DNA from 4 places in the Bacillus sp. 2175 genome. Region 1 is predicted to be linked to each of the others. Evidence: riboswitches for the same ligand, from Rfam matches in the RefSeq annotation. Region 1 holds a riboswitch; each other region holds the start of a gene.

Region 1 (4,016 bases):
TTTTAAAAAATAATTTTAATTTTCCAACTAACGAGATAAAAATCATGTATTTGTTCTATTTTTAATAATTCATAAATTCGTTGAAATGTTCGCATCAAATTCATCTGATGTTTTGGTATCTATTTTTCTCCCATCAATTGTCATCTTTATTTTTTGTTTTTGGTTTGCTGTTACCACCCAAGCGTTCGGTAAATAACGATCTTCATGGGATAATGTAGACGGTGAATTTATAACCTTTCCTCCTAAATATAGCGTAGCAGAAGAACCTCCATCCATTGCCATTGCATTTATAGCTCCTTTTTCATATAGAATATCTTGACACTCTTTCAACGTAGCTCCTATACTATGTGTCTGTCTACCGTCAATAACTAGAAACATAATTGTACCATCTTCTTTTTGGGCCATAATACTTCTTGGAGCCGACCCCCAACCGCCGTCTCCTTCTGTAATCATTTTTTCTCCATTTACAATTAACTGTGGCATAAATCCAGCTGCGGAAACGACTTGTTTATCCAACAGTTGTTGGGTAGAATAATTTCCTGTTATCATTTGACCAAACTTTGTTAATCCCGTAATAATTGTAGGGGCATTTCTATCCATATTTGTATCAATAGCTTTCCCATTTTCTATCACAATTCCAGTAGCAACATTTCCTCCACCCCTTCCTGTTTCGTCAGCAAATCCACTTGCATTCACAGCAACAAGTGCATGATTACGTTTTGCCATTACACTAATTTTTTCTCCCCTGTTAGCACCCTGTGTTCCTTGATGGCTAACAAGTTTAACATTGAAAGGATTACTAATTGTTACTAACTTTCCTTCGAAAAGAAAGCGACTATCTTTATTACTTTTAATTGTTTCTACATCAATTTCTAATGGCTGATTTTTTAATTCTTCTAATCTTTTTCCTACTATTTTTTTATAAATATGCTCATCACTGTTTGACCATTTTGGATGATTAATTCTATCTTGCAGTTTATCTAGTTCCTTTTGGGATAGGAATGTATATTTCGCATATTGTGGATGCTGAGAAGTTAATATACTCCCAGCGATTGTTATACGAAGCTCTCGGCCATAGCTAGTACCAAATAGTATTCCTACGCCAATAATCATTAAAATAGAAAATAGAAGCAAAATTCGTTTGAAGATTTTTCTTAGATGTTTCATAGTTTTATCCTCCAGCATTCATTACATTCAATAAATCCATTAAAATATTATTTATCTAAAGACAAAAGTGTTTGATTTCCTCATGCCTGAATTCCCCACTATGTTTTAGCAATTAAGGCAACATACTTATTCCGGATTTCGTTTTTTTAGTGTATATTTATAAATTTAATAACGTTTTTGCAACCATGAAGTAAATTATTAATCCTGTTCCGTCAACAAATGTTGTAATAAATGGACCTGAAACAACTGCAGGATCTAGTTTTAATTTTCTTAGAATTAAAGGTAAAACAGCTGCTACAAGAGAAGCCCAAATAACAATAAATAATAAAGTAATTGCTACAACTTGCGCAACTTCTGCTCCAACTCCTAACATATAAGCACGAATGAGCCCAGCTATCCCAAGTGCAAGTCCAAGAAGCATACCAATTGCAAATTCTTTTTTCATTACACGGAAAATGTCTTTAAATTTTAACTCTCCAATACCAATTGCACGAGTAATTGTTGCTACAACCTGTGTTCCTGTATTCCCTCCAGTACCTACTAATAATGGAACAAAGAAAGCAAGGGCAACTACAGTTTCAATTTCGTCTTCAAAATACTTTAATACTGTACCTGTATATGCCTCAGCAACAAAAAGAAGTAATAACCATGGTAGACGTTTTAGGAAAATGCTCCAAATACTAGCTTCAAAGTAAGATTGATTCAATGGTTCACTTCCGCCTAACTTTTGAATATCTTCTGTAGCTTCTGCTTCCATAACATTCATTACGTCATCAAATGTTATAATACCAATCATTTTATTATTTGCTGTTGTGACAGGTATTGCTGCTAAATTATAATTCAGTAGCTTTTTTACAACTTCTTGCTGGTCAACTTCAGCGTGTACTGAAATTACCTCTGGCATCATGATAGTAGATAATATCTCTTCATCTGCTGCTAGTAATAACTCATGTATGGAAACGATTCCCTCAAGATAACCATGACTATTAAGAACATAACTATAAGATATTGATTCTACATTTTCAGAATGTTCCCTAATGTACTTCAATGTCATTTTTACTGACCAATTTCCTCTAACTGCAACAAAATCACTTGTAACAAGACTTCCTGCCGTTTCAGGTTTGAAAGTCATTAATTTTTTTACGTTATGTTTTGTAATTTTATCTAGATACGCCATTAATTTAGCCTGTTCTTCCGGATGAACCGCTAGAAGTAAATCTACTAATTCATCAATCGGTTGTAAATTCAGTAACTTTTTAGCTTTATTTTCAGATAAGTGAATTAAGATATTATATTTTTCTTCTGCACTCATATATTGAAGAACTTTAGAGCTTTTTAATACAGGAATCGTATTTAGTAATATGACTTGATCTTCAATTGAAAACTGTTTTACTTCTTGCGCAATATCATACGACGGAAGACGTAAAACTTTCTCTGCATCCAAGTTATTTTGGGTTATAAGTAATTCCTTTAATAATTTCTTCATGTTAACTCCTCCTCATATTGCTAAGGGAGACTCTAGAGTTTCATGAGTGGTTTTGTTTTATTTTATCTGTCTTAAATTTTTTATTAGAGCAATAATAGTTACATTGCAATCAATTCATTAGTTAGAATTACCTCCTTTTTGAATATAGACAAGATAAAAATAAATAACATTAAACAGAAAAACCTTTACTCAAAAAGGAGTAAAGGTTTTTTCACAATACAAACAAATGATTATTAAGACAGCTCTGCCGAAATCACAGAGGTGCCTTTCTATCAAATCGTATACCACTCCCTCGTTGAGTTTTAGCACTGTATAGCATAGGTTTTTATAACCAGCTACATTAAGAAGGGCCTTAATCCGACCGTTCCTGTTGACCCATTGGCGTCTCTCGACATTTTTGGGCAGCAGCGTTTCTCTATACAGGAGCCTCACCTAACAAAGTTTATTGAATTACTTCAAAATTTAAACCAGAATTTAATATTTGTCAACTGACTTTCAATTCCATTTATAAAAAAATCTTTTATAGAAAATGAAATTATATTTTATTATAAATTTAAAATTCCCCTTAAAAAACATAGAATTCAAATAGATTTAATTCGAAGAAACGTAATAAAACATATGAAACTTATTATTTTTAATCAAATTCCAACTTTATAACAAAAGATGAATAATTAGTCATTCTGTATACAAAAAGAACATTCACAAAAAATCTTCTTTTATGATTAAAATCTTCTTTACTGTTTATCAAATTTATATGGTTAAACTACTTAATCAAACGATACACTACAAGTCAAAAATATGTACTTATACAGAATGATTACAGACATTTTTTTATATCATTTCTCAAAGGACTATAAAGCAATAAAACAAATAAAATTAGCAATATGGTTGCTTGACAAGCAAAAAAAATATATTTATGCTTGCTACACGAAACAAACACATAAAATTTATATTGCTTAACCTGTTAGGTGAGGCTCCTATGCAAACACAGGCTATTGCCCAAAAATGTCGAAAGACGCCAATGGGTAGAACAGGAATTGTCGGATTAAGGCTCTTCTTAAGATAGCTAAGTAATGAATTTTCATTACTTTACGTTGTATAGTGCCAAAGCTCTACTAGGGGGGAAAAGCCTTATTTAGTCATGCCATTTTGAATCCCTCTAGTTACATACTAGGGGGATTTTTGCGTAAAAAACAGGGAATAAGTGATAGAATCTTTCTAAACAAAAGTCATATTTAGTAATTGACGAGAACAAGATTCTATTCATTAACAAATGTAATATTATGTTTTGTTTTAAATCAGGAGGATATTAAAATGAAAAAAATATTAAAACTCGATTATCTATTGCTCCTTCCTCTATTCA
Region 2 (4,016 bases), 1.6 Mb from region 1:
TGCTAGACTGCTGCGTAATCTAAGTGACGAACAGCTTCTAGATCTTGGCTTTCCATCCCCGAGTTTATCATTCATTAGAATGAAAGGGCTTTATCCTGAATCTGTAATTTCGCGATTTGATTTTGCTGTAACAGAGGATAACAAAATCAAAATGCTTGAGTTTAATAGTGATACACCAACTTTTATTGTGGAATGTTTTCAAATGAATGGGAAAGTATGTGAAAATCTAGGCTATGATGATCCAAACTCGGATCAAGAACGATTGCTATCTTCTGGTCTAACGAAAGCAGTAATGGAAGCGACAAAGGGATTAGATAATCCAAATGTTGTTTTTACAGCACATCATGAACATATCGAGGATTGGAATACCACTATGTATTTAAGTCAGCTATGCCATGTTGAAAATAAAGTAGTGCCAATGTCAGAACTTAGAATTACAAAAGATGCTCTAGTTGATAAAGATGGGGCGAAGATTGATGTTTTATATCGCCAAACATATCCGATAGAAGATTTAATTGAGGATCAAGATCCTGAAACAGGAGATTTGGTAGGTGTGGAACTGCTGCAACTTGTAAAAGCCGGAAAGCTTTTTATAATAAATCCTTTGTCAGCATTTTTACTTCAGCCAAAATCAATTCAGTGTCTTATTTGGGGGTTAGCAGAAGAAGAGGTCTTTTATACAAACGAGGAACAACAGTGGATTAAAGAATATATGTTACCTACATATTTAGAACCAGATTTATTTTTAGGAAAAGGTTCTTTCGTTCAAAAACCTTCATTTGGTAGAGAAGGAGATACAATTACGATTCGCGATAAGGATGAAAATATTATGCTTCAAAATGCACATCAAACGTATAAAACTGCACTGCCGATATTTCAAAAGTATACAGAACTGCCAGTCGTATCCTTGGAAACAGAAAAAGGGATGGAGAAACTGTCCTATGTGTTTGGTTCTTTTTTAATTGCTGGAAAAGCGAGTAGTATCGGTATTCGCGCGGGAGAAAAGATTACAGGAAATGAATCGTACTATTTACCGGTAGGTATAAAAAGGAGGGGGAAAAATGATTAATTTTTTATTATATTTAGCAGTAACACTTGGACTTTTATGTATTGGTCTGTTCTTGATGGAAGTGACAACGAAAGTTAAGGAATTTAAGTTAATGGCTCAAGGTAATAAGGCGGTAAGCTATGTGCTTGGAGGGCGATTACTTGGGTTAGCTATCGTTTTATATTCGACAGCAGCTAATTCAATTTCACTTCTTGATATGATTTCGTGGGGAGCAGTTGGGATTTTGGCTCAAATTATCGTCTTTTATTTAGCTGAGTGGCTTACACCACGCTTTAATATAAACAAAAGTCTCGAAGAAGATAATCAAGCAGTCGGTCTTTTTCTTATGTTTTTATCGCTTTCAATTGGGATTGTAATCGCTGGTTGTATAACTTATTAAAAACTTTACGTTTAAACGTAAAGTTTTTTATTTTATCCCGCTATTTGCCGGGCAGCCCGATTGGTGAGGGCTAATAATCAGTGGCGGATGAACAAAACCCCCACTGATTAAAGTTTCACTTTATATACGTTAGTTTGCCATACCATTTGAAAAAATTGTAGGCTACGGTTGACATCTATTTTAAATAAGAGTAACATTTTCAATGTAATGAAAATAAGTCTCTGTTAGGTGAGGCTCCTGTATAGAGAAATGCTACTGCCCAAAAATGTCGAGAGACGCCAATGGGTCAACAGGAATGATCGAATTAAGGTTTTTCTTAACGTAGCTGGTAATGTACCTATGCTATACAGTGCTAAAACTCGGTGAGGGAGAGGTCCGTAGATTTCTAATTATATTAGAAATCGTTTATTTGTGTATGTAATGGCCGCTACTCTCTTAAGGGTAGGGGTCTTTTTTGTTACCAAGCTATGAGTAATTTCATATTATAAACTATAAAATTAAACGAGGAGGTGAGGAGCATGTCAAATTCTGACTCGGTTCCGTTACCCATATACTTCAAATCAAAAATATATGATGTAGGCAGGAAACGATTTGTTCCTCCCTCTATATTTATCACAATATAGCGTTTATAAAGCGCGAGACACTTTCACAGTAAAGTGGATAAATTGAGAAACAAAGCGTTTCTTCCTATGTTGTAAAGGAGGAGACGATAATATGTTATATGCAAACAAAACTGTGGGTAACACGTCATATAAACTAAGTAAAAAATCAATAAAAGAACAAACAATGCTCCAAAAAAATAAAGATTTATTAATTGAAATTGCAACAAGAGATGTAAAATCTGTATTTGCATATTTTAAAACAACAAGAGACGGACTATCAATGAAAGAGGCACAAAAACGTATTCAAGTATATGGCCGAAATGAACTAACTTCAAAAAGAGCACTTCTTGCAGAAGTAATGATGAAGCTAGGTGGCATGATTCCAGGTTTTTCAAAACAACGTGTGTGTGATGAATTACAACGTGAAACGATTACTGTATCTAGAGTAGAATGTTCTAGTAGTACAGGGCTAAATAGTGAACTGAAAATGATGGAGATACCTGTGCAAGAACTTGTACCTGGAGATATGATTTTTCTTTCGGCTGGAGATGCTGTGCCAGCTGATGTACGTATTATTTATGCAGATGATTTATTAGTGAATGAGTCTGTGTTAACGGGAAACGAAGCGAATATAGAGAAGTTTGAGAGCTGCTATCACCTTGAACGTAAACGGTTTATTCCATTAAAACGGATGAAAGATTATAATCCACTTGAGCTTGAAAATGTATGTTTTAAAGGTTCGCATATTGTTAGTGGAAATGCAAAAGCTATCGTTGTTTCTACTGGAAAAAATACGTATTCAGGCATCTTGCATACTTGTTGTAGTAGAACGTCTTAATGTGTTAATGATGCTAAATATACAAAAACAATGTATAATAGACAAAGTTGAGCAAAAACGTAGAATGGTAATCTATTTATATAACCTTACGTGATAACGTAAGGTTATTATTTTTTTAATAGGAGAGGAATTATGAAAAAAGTATTATTAGTTGATGGTATGGCACTATTATTTCGTGCTTTTTACGCAACAAGTGTCTACGGACAATTTATGAAACGACAAGATGGAACCCCTACGAACGGGATTCATGGTTATATGAAACACTTATTAACAGCTACGCAAGCGATCGAACCAACACATATCGTTACATGCTGGGATATGGGAAGTACGACATTTAGAACAGAATCGTTCTCGAATTATAAAGCAAATCGTGCAGCGCCACCAGAAGAATTAATTCCTCAATTTGATTTAGTGCAAGAAATGACTGCAAAATTATCCATTCCAGTTATCGGTATGAAAGGCTACGAAGCCGATGATTGTATCGGTACGCTTGCAAAACAATATTGCAATGAAGCTGAAGTTTATATTTTAACAGGTGATACGGATTTACTTCAACTTGTTGATAAGAGCGTTACAGTCATGCTTCTGCGTAAAGGAATTGGAAATTACGAATATTACACACCGGAGAAAATCATGGAAGAAAAAGGTGTAGAGCCGTGGCAAATCGTCCACGCAAAAGCTTTCATGGGAGATACAAGTGATAATTATCCAGGGGTAAAAGGTATCGGTGAAAAAACAGCGTATAAGCTTATTCAAGAGCACGGAACAGTATCCGCTGTACTAGAAAATGTAGAATCATTAACAAAAGCGCAGCGTACGAAGATTGAAAGTGATTTAGAGAACTTAAATATTTCGTTACAATTAGCCCAAATTCACTGTGAAGTTCCAATTTCATGTTCACTAGAAGAAGGATTACACACAATGGATGAAGAAAAACTTAGATTTGTTTGTGAAGAAATGAATTGGGGAAGACCTGAAATATTAATAAATATGCTATAAATAGTTTGGGAAGAGGGATGTTGCATAAGTCGAACTTTGACTTGGTGACACCTTCTTTTTGTTTTTGTAAACAGTATTATAATAAATAAAATTATGTCGAACTCAATTTTAAATATATAAATATTTCGA
Region 3 (4,016 bases), 730 kb from region 1:
ACCTACAACTATTACTTTTGCTGTACCACTTATAATATGAGTTCCCATAAAACAGAGATTTTCTAATTCAATTAAATTTTGGATTTTTCTAATTTTACGTTTTTTGTACATATGGAAATACTGATTTGATTTTTCAACGGGTAATGCTTCTCCTGTTAGAGATGATTGATTTACAAGTAAATTTTCTGATGAGATAATCCGTACATCTGCAGGCACAATATTTCCAGCAGATAATTCTATAATATCCCCTGGTACAAGATCCTCAAGACCAATTTGTAACTTTCCACTTTCCTCCAATAAAGTTCTCTTATTTTCTTTATAAGGAATATTTCCCTTCCTGAGAACAGTTACCTTTTCATATACAAGATTTTTTAATCTTTCTATAGACTTCTGAGAACGAATTTCTTGTATGAACCGAATTAATACGCTTAACGTCACCATGATTCCCACAATAATAGTACCTTTTATATCATTGGTAAAAAAAGATAACATTCCTAATATAATTAGAAGAGAAATAAACGGACTTCTAAAAGAATTAAATAATGTTATATACCATTTTATTCTTTTTTGAGAAACTACTTTATTTTCTCCATACACTTCAAGCCTCTTAGTAGCTTCCTCGTGAGACAGCCCTTGAGACGTTGTTTTAAAAAAATCTAACGTTGATTTAACATCACTTTTTGCAATTTCAATTAGCATATTATAATTTTTGCTTAATACTTCCTGTTTATAAAAATATTTTTTATTAGATCTCAACAAATTTACCTCCTATCCAAATAAATAGAATTCCCCTGTTTTAAAAAAATAATTATAAAACTACATTTTTATAATTACTCTGAATTTTCAATTAAATTCAGAAGTTCAATAGCACTTAAATAGTATTATTCTCACCATAAATAGTAATTTTTATTTATAAGTTCCCTCTTATTAGCAACAAAAAACTACTATAGCCATAATTTTCAACTGCAACAATTGAGCTAGCACTATACATAATCAAAATTCCAAATACAATTGTAATGATAAGCGAAAACACCAACGGATATTCCAGTAACTTGAATACTTTTTTCATTTCTATTCTCTCTTTCTCTATACTTCCAACGAGTTTGTCTACAAACTTTGCGGGAACGAACTTAGGTATAAAAAAAACTTAATATAAGTTTCTTATAACCCTAGTAACATTTTTGCAATGGTAAAGTACAGAATTAACCCCGTTCCATCGACTAATGTCGTAATGAACGGACCTGAGATAACAGCTGGATCCAGCTTTAACTTATTTAAAATCAAGGGTAATACAGATGAAACAATGGACGACCAAATAACAATGAACAATCCAGTAATAGCTACAACTTGCGCGACTTCTGTACCTACGCCTAAAGTGTACGCACGAATTAATGCTGCCACGGCTAATGTAAGCCCTAGTAAAAGGCCTACTAATGCTTCTTTTTTCATAACACGAAATATATCTTTAAATTTCACCTCATTTAGAGCTACAGCTCGAACCAATGTAGTTACGACCTGTGTACCTGTATTTCCACCAGTTCCAATTAACAACGGAATAAAGAAAGCCAGTGCAACTACATGAGTTAATGTTTCTTCATAATGCCGAAGTACAGAACCAGTATATGCTTCTGCTACAAACAGAAGTAATAACCAACCTATACGTTTACGGTATATTTGCCAAATAGAAGTTTCGAAATATGGCTTATCTAATGGGGTGCTCCCTCCTAATTTTTGAATATCTTCAGTTGCTTCTTCTTCGAAAACATCCATTGCATCATCGAAGGTTATAATACCTATCATCCGATTATCCATCGTTGTTACAGGTATAGCGGATAAATCATAATCCATTAGTTTTTGTACGGCTTCCTGTTGGTCTAGGTTCACTGAAACTGAAATAACATCTGATGCCATTATCGATGATAAAGTTTTATCATCTGAAGCTAGCAATAATTCACGAATAGAAACAATTCCATTAAGCTGACCACGTGTATCCAGAACATAAATATACGAAATTGATTCAACCCCTGCCCCAATTTTTCTAATATGCGACAGCGTATCTTTCACTTTCCAATTTTCCCTGGCAGCAATATAGTCAATTGTCATCAAACTGCCCGCTGTTCCAGATTGAAAAACCAGCAGACTTCTAATTCTTTGTTGAGATTCTTCAGACAAAAGTTGTATAAGTTTTTCAGCCTGAAGTGGATGAATTGAAAGAATTACATCAACAAGGTCATCAATAGATTGCCTAGCTAATAGCTCTTCTCCTCTATCCACAGGCAAATTGGTACAAATATTATATTGCTCCTCTGGTGTAAGATAACTGAGAATTTTCGCACCTTTTTCAGTAGGAAAACATTTTATTAAAGATATCTGATCTTTATGTTGAAAACCTTTTATTTCCATTGCAATATCGTAGGATTGAATTTTTATAAGCTCTTGCACTAAGTGTGTATCTTTTGTTGCTAATAATTGTTGTAAGCATTCTTTCATCGTAATTCCTCCTTAAGGACAGTGGTACTTGGTATCATTTTCCCACTTCTAGGAAAACTAATTTCTTCATAAATATGGGATCAATATCATCAATCATTAGTCTTCCCCCCTTTTATAAAAGATTTATTACAAATAAAATTTTGCATATAAAAAACCTCCCTTAGTAATTCAACTAAAGGAGGTTGCTAAAAAAGACATAGCTAAATAAAGCTCATTCCCCCTAGTTGAGTTTTGGCACTATACAACGTAAAGGATGAATCATTCATCACTTAGCTATCTTAAGAAGAGCCTTAATCCGACAATTCCTGTTCTACCCATTGGCATCTTTCGATATTTTTGGGCAATAGCCTGTGTTTGTATAGGAGCCTCACCTAACAGGTCATAGATATCTCAAATTTTTTGTTCGTTTCGTGTTAAAGCATATCTACTATTTTTGAACTTGTCAAGTAATAACAGAACTTATTTTTTCAATTAAGACAATATCAACAACAATAGTAATTTACATAATGCCAATTCCATCGTCTTACGCTATGATTGGCTGACCGTTTCCATCAAATTGTTTCCATTCATATTCTAGCTACCGCTTTTACAACTTCAGGAGGAACATTTTCTTTTAATAATGCGTTATGAGGCTTTACTCCTCTTCTAAAATAGCGTAATAATATTCGTCCCACCATTCATTCCCATGTGGTATACACTTCCTGAAATAGCCTTCTCTTCTCATTCCAATCTTCTCCATCACTCGATATGATGGTATATTCTGTGGCTGACATGTAGCTATAATTCTATGTAACTTCAATTCCTTAAACCCATATTCCAATGTAGCTTGTGCTGCTTCAGAAGCATATCCTTTATTGAAATATTCAGGGTTGAACACCCAACCAATCTCATAAGTATGCTCACCAAAGTATTTATGAAAAACTATATGACCAATCAAAATATCTTTATCAATTAATACTACAGGAAAGTTCTTAGCGTTTTCACCAATATTTTCATTTACAAAGTTTTTTGTATCTTCTTCAGTAAAAAAACCTTCAGGTATGTATTTCATAACATTGATATCTGATGTATACTCATGAACAGCTTGCCAATCTTTGAACTCAAATTTTCGTATTAATAATCTTTCTGTTTTTATAAACATTTACTTTTCCCCCTCAAAAAATTGCAACTATATTTTAAATCCTCATTTAATCCTTAAACTAAAAAGAACTTGTAGGAATCTCTACAAGTTCTTTTTAGTTTAAGGTGAATATACGGGCCAAACAAACTATCTTACAGATTGACTGTAGAAATTTTAGGGGTAATGCTTTGACAAATATATTATATAACAAATATTAACATCTATAGGATTTATTTTTAAAAATCATATGAATTAAGAAAGGAAGTAGTTTTTTTCTTAGATACTATTATTAATAACTGGGTATCATTATATTTCATTCTGCAACTTATTTAGAAGAACTATGTACATTTCGAAGAAGTTTTTCAATAAGTTTTGTTTTTTCATTTACCTTTGTGGCATATGTGTA
Region 4 (4,016 bases), 930 kb from region 1:
TAATACGAGATTTTTGCATTGGATTAAGCTTCGCAAATACAGTCGTTTCTTCAGCAAGTTTTGCTAATGCTTTATCTGGTAAAGAATCAATCTCGTAACCGAGGATTGGTTCGCCGATATCTAATCCAACTTCTTTACAAACCTTTCTTGTAACAATTTCGTTATCGCCAGTTAAAATTTTCACTTGTACACCATGTTTTTGTAATGCTTGAATTGCAGCTGCTGCAGATGGTTTCGGTGGATCTAAAAAGCCGATATATCCAGCGAGAATCATATCAGTTTCGTCTTTTACTGCGTACTCTTTATCATTTATTCTTCTATCTTTTTTATAAGCCACAGCAATAACCCGCATACCTTCACTATTTAGTGTCTCACTTAGTTTTTTGACATTTGAACGTATTTCCTCGGTGAGTGGGACGATTTTTTCATCCACTTCAGTGTAGTTACAAATTGATAAAATTTCTTCTACGGCACCTTTACAAACCATTGTATGTTCACCTGAACTATCCTTTACGATGACTGACATACGTCGGCGGGCGAAATCGAATGGAATTTCATCTAGCTTTTGAAAAGCTAATGGATTAAATTTATTGTTTTCCTCTGTATGCTTAATAACAGCTTTATCTATTAAATTTTTCAATCCAGTTTGATAGAAACTATTTAAATAGGCAAATTGCAAGACGCGATTGCATTCATTCCCCTTGGGATCTAAGTGACGAACAAGGACCACTTTATCTTCTGTTAAAGTTCCGGTTTTATCTGTACAAAGAATGTTCATAGCACCTAAGTTTTGAATAGAATTTAGCTGTTTTACAATTACTTTTTGTTTAGACATGTTAACGGCACCCTTAGCTAAATTAGCAGTTACAATCATTGGTAACATTTCAGGTGTAAGGCCAACAGCGACGGCAATAGCGAAGAAGAAAGCTTCTTGCCAATCTCCTTTTGTGAATCCATTAATGAGAAGGACAATAGGTGCCATAATAAGCATGAATGTAATTAAGAGCCAGCTTACTTTGTTTACACCTTTATCAAAGCTTGTTTCTACACGCTTTCCGATTACCTTATTTGCTAAAGAGCCGAAATACGTATCGGTACTTGTTGAGATGACAACAGCTTTCGCGCTGCCACTTACAATATTTGTTCCCATGAAACAAAGGTTTTCCATATCGAGTGGATTGTAATTTTTTTTCATGTTTGTCGGTAAGATATGCTTATTTTCTGTATGATAGCAGTGTTCGTATTTTTCTACAGGGAGTGCTTCCCCTGTTAAAGAAGATTGATTAACAAATAAATCTTTAGCGGATACAATACGCACATCAGCTGGAACGATATCACCGGCTGAAAGGGAAATAATATCGCCAGGTACAAGTTCCTCAATTGGAATTTCTGTTGTGTAATTTCGATTTAAATTCGTTACATTTTTTGTTTCATGTACAAATCCATTTATTCTAAATACGCTCGCAGTTGTTCGAACCATAGCTTTTAACTTATCGGCAGCTTTTTGAGAACGAAATTCTTGGGAAAACCGAATTGTTGCACTAAGTAGGACCATTGCAGATACGACAATTGTTCCTTGTATGTCATCTGTGAAAAAGGAAAGGGCTCCAAGAGCTAATAAAACGAAAATAAATGGATTTTTAAATGCCAGCAGAAATTGAATGTACCACGGCGCCATTTTATTATGAGCTATTTCGTTCGGACCGTATAAAGAAAGTCTACGAGACGCTTCTTGTTTAGATAATCCATCTTGTGTTGTTTCTAGAAGTTTTAACGCAGAGCTTACATCATGTGTTGCAACCTCCACTAATAATTCGTTATTTGTTTGCATGCTATCTTGCTCATAAGCATGCTTTGTTTCTTGTCTTTGTAAATTAAACATCAGTAGTTCCTCCTCTGTCATGAAAGAGGAAACAATCTGTTACCTAACTATTTGAAATGGTGAGGAACAGTTTCTTTCCTACCTACATGATGAAATATGAATGTAAAACGTATGGGTATCTGGGCCGAATCATCAATTGCCAACTGTTCCTCACCTCCGTACAATTTAGTAGTTTCTGAATATGCTATGTTTGTTTCATAGTAAGGTGCATATATACGTAAAAAGACCTTTACTCAAAACGAGTAAAGGTCTGAATTCGCAGTTAAAAGAGTCTACAACAAAGACTGTTAGTAAACATAAATAAAAACAGTTTTTGTGTATGACAAAATACATGCACCTCTCCCTCGTTGAGTTTTAGCACTGTATAGCATAGGTACTGAAACCAGCTACGTTAAAAAAGGCCTTCATTCCGACCTTTCCTGTTGACCCATTGGCGTCTCTCGACATTTTTGGGCAGCAGCGTTTCTCTATACAGGAGCCTCACCTAACAGAGACCATATTCAATTACATGTTGATGTTAGCACTGTAAAATCGTAGTGTCAATATCTTTTTTATCTGTGTTTTTAAAATATTAAATGGATTTATAATAGATATATGGGATGAAATGCATGATATTGATTATAAATAATATGGAAAATAAATATTTTTATAAAAGGGGAATTTGTAATGGTACCACAAAATTTTATTATAAATATTGAGAATCAAAAATGGTTGTTTAATGAGCAGGAAGATTTATGTTCTCATGGAGAAATATATTTAAATATGGCTGGAACCATTATTACGCAGGCAGGTATGGATGAGGAATGGGGAATAAGTGAATCAGCTTTAGCTTTGTTACGAACTTTAGATAAAGAATATATTTGTGATATTAAAAATGAAGAGGGGCTTATTTTGCACGGATGTGGCACTATGCTAATGTTAGGATGCCCAATTTCAATTCATTGGACTATAAACCATATAAGTAAAAACGTGATTTTAAAGGACTTTGTCAAAGTTATTTCTACTGATCAAAAGGCTATATACTATGAAGGGCTTCATATAGAATTGAATGAAAATGAATATAGAAGACAAATTGTTTCTTTTGCATTACAAGCAAAAGAATTATTTAATAAATCAAGTGACAAGATAATTTTAGATGAGTTTGATCAAAGGATGTATACAAACTTTTGGACGGAATATGACGATTTACTAAATAAGTATAAATAAAAAAGCACTGTAACCAGTGCTTTTTTATTTATAGATTACGAGATTGTAGGGTTTTCAAAAATAACAATCTCTGAACTGTTTGTAGTTGAAACACGTTGGGCGTAATATGTTAAAGCTGAAGAAATATATGCTGGTAACGTATCATTTGTATGTGATGTTGTATATTCATGGATTAATTCCTTTAAAGTTGTCCATTCTAATTGTGCTGGGTGATCAGACACGAAAGAACTTACCCAGCGATCAAATGAAGATGAAAAATCAGTTTGTAAACGAAATACTTCTTTCATAATAAAACGCTCCCTTAAAATGTAGTATAATCATTTTACCACAAAACACGAACGATGGCTAAATTTTTTAAGTATAATGTTCGTGTTATATAGTTGTCTAGATGATTGGTTATGTAAATTCAATTTGCCATTTGAAATAACATTCCGTAAGATGAGAGATAGAGTATATTTAGAGCTGGAGGAAAGAAAGTGGAATTTGTATTTTTAGGAACTGGTGCAGGTGTTCCTTCAAAAGGAAGGAACGTTTCAGCAATTGCTTTACAATTGTTAGAAGAACGAGGACAAACTTGGTTATTTGATTGTGGCGAGGCCACGCAACATCAAATATTACATACATCTGTACGTCCGCGCCGCATTGAAAAAATATTTATTACGCATTTACATGGCGATCATATTTTTGGATTGCCTGGTTTATTAGGTAGCCGTTCATTTCAAGGAGGAACTACGCCTTTAACGGTGTATGGACCGAAAGGAATTAAACAATTTATTGAAGTGGCATTATCGGTAAGTACGACACATGTGAAATATCCACTTGAAGTTGTGGAGATAACAGAAGAAGGTACCGTATTTGAAGATAATGAATTTTATGTAGAAACGAAAAGATTGTCACACGGTATAGAATGTTTTGGATATCGTATTGT

The links. Region 1 has a riboswitch for magnesium ahead of mgtE (magnesium transporter). Riboswitches for the same ligand answer to the same signal wherever they lie in the genome.
Region 2: another riboswitch for magnesium. It lies ahead of ACXKY9_RS07360 (P-type ATPase actuator domain-containing protein); the one in region 1 lies ahead of mgtE (magnesium transporter).
Region 3: another riboswitch for magnesium. It lies ahead of mgtE (magnesium transporter); the one in region 1 lies ahead of mgtE (magnesium transporter).
Region 4: another riboswitch for magnesium. It lies ahead of mgtA (magnesium-translocating P-type ATPase); the one in region 1 lies ahead of mgtE (magnesium transporter).

Annotation. Positions count from the first base shown of each region.
Region 1 is NZ_CM173819.1:2,985,075-2,989,090, forward strand. Features, by position in the region: gene ACXKY9_RS15540 (phosphodiester glycosidase family protein) at 70-1,167, opposite strand; gene mgtE (magnesium transporter) at 1,325-2,653, opposite strand; M-box (ykoK) riboswitch at 2,935-3,100, opposite strand; M-box (ykoK) riboswitch at 3,607-3,783, shown strand; gene ACXKY9_RS15550 (FtsW/RodA/SpoVE family cell cycle protein) at 3,968-4,016, shown strand, end outside.
Region 2 is NZ_CM173819.1:1,346,677-1,350,692, forward strand. Features, by position in the region: gene ACXKY9_RS07350 (glutathionylspermidine synthase family protein) at 1-1,069, shown strand, start outside; gene ACXKY9_RS07355 (DUF350 domain-containing protein) at 1,062-1,448, shown strand; M-box (ykoK) riboswitch at 1,662-1,827, shown strand; gene ACXKY9_RS07360 (P-type ATPase actuator domain-containing protein) at 2,163-2,888, shown strand; gene ACXKY9_RS07365 (5'-3' exonuclease) at 3,021-3,887, shown strand.
Region 3 is NZ_CM173819.1:2,256,974-2,260,989, reverse strand. Features, by position in the region: gene mgtA (magnesium-translocating P-type ATPase) at 1-759, opposite strand, end outside; gene mgtE (magnesium transporter) at 1,162-2,490, opposite strand; M-box (ykoK) riboswitch at 2,700-2,876, opposite strand; gene ACXKY9_RS11875 (GNAT family N-acetyltransferase) at 3,125-3,631, opposite strand; partial or broken gene ACXKY9_RS11870 (lysozyme family protein) at 3,936-4,016, opposite strand.
Region 4 is NZ_CM173819.1:3,911,450-3,915,465, reverse strand. Features, by position in the region: gene mgtA (magnesium-translocating P-type ATPase) at 1-1,882, opposite strand, end outside; M-box (ykoK) riboswitch at 2,214-2,381, opposite strand; gene ACXKY9_RS20180 (hypothetical protein) at 2,549-3,088, shown strand; gene ACXKY9_RS20175 (DUF3932 family protein) at 3,124-3,375, opposite strand; gene rnz (ribonuclease Z) at 3,565-4,016, shown strand, end outside.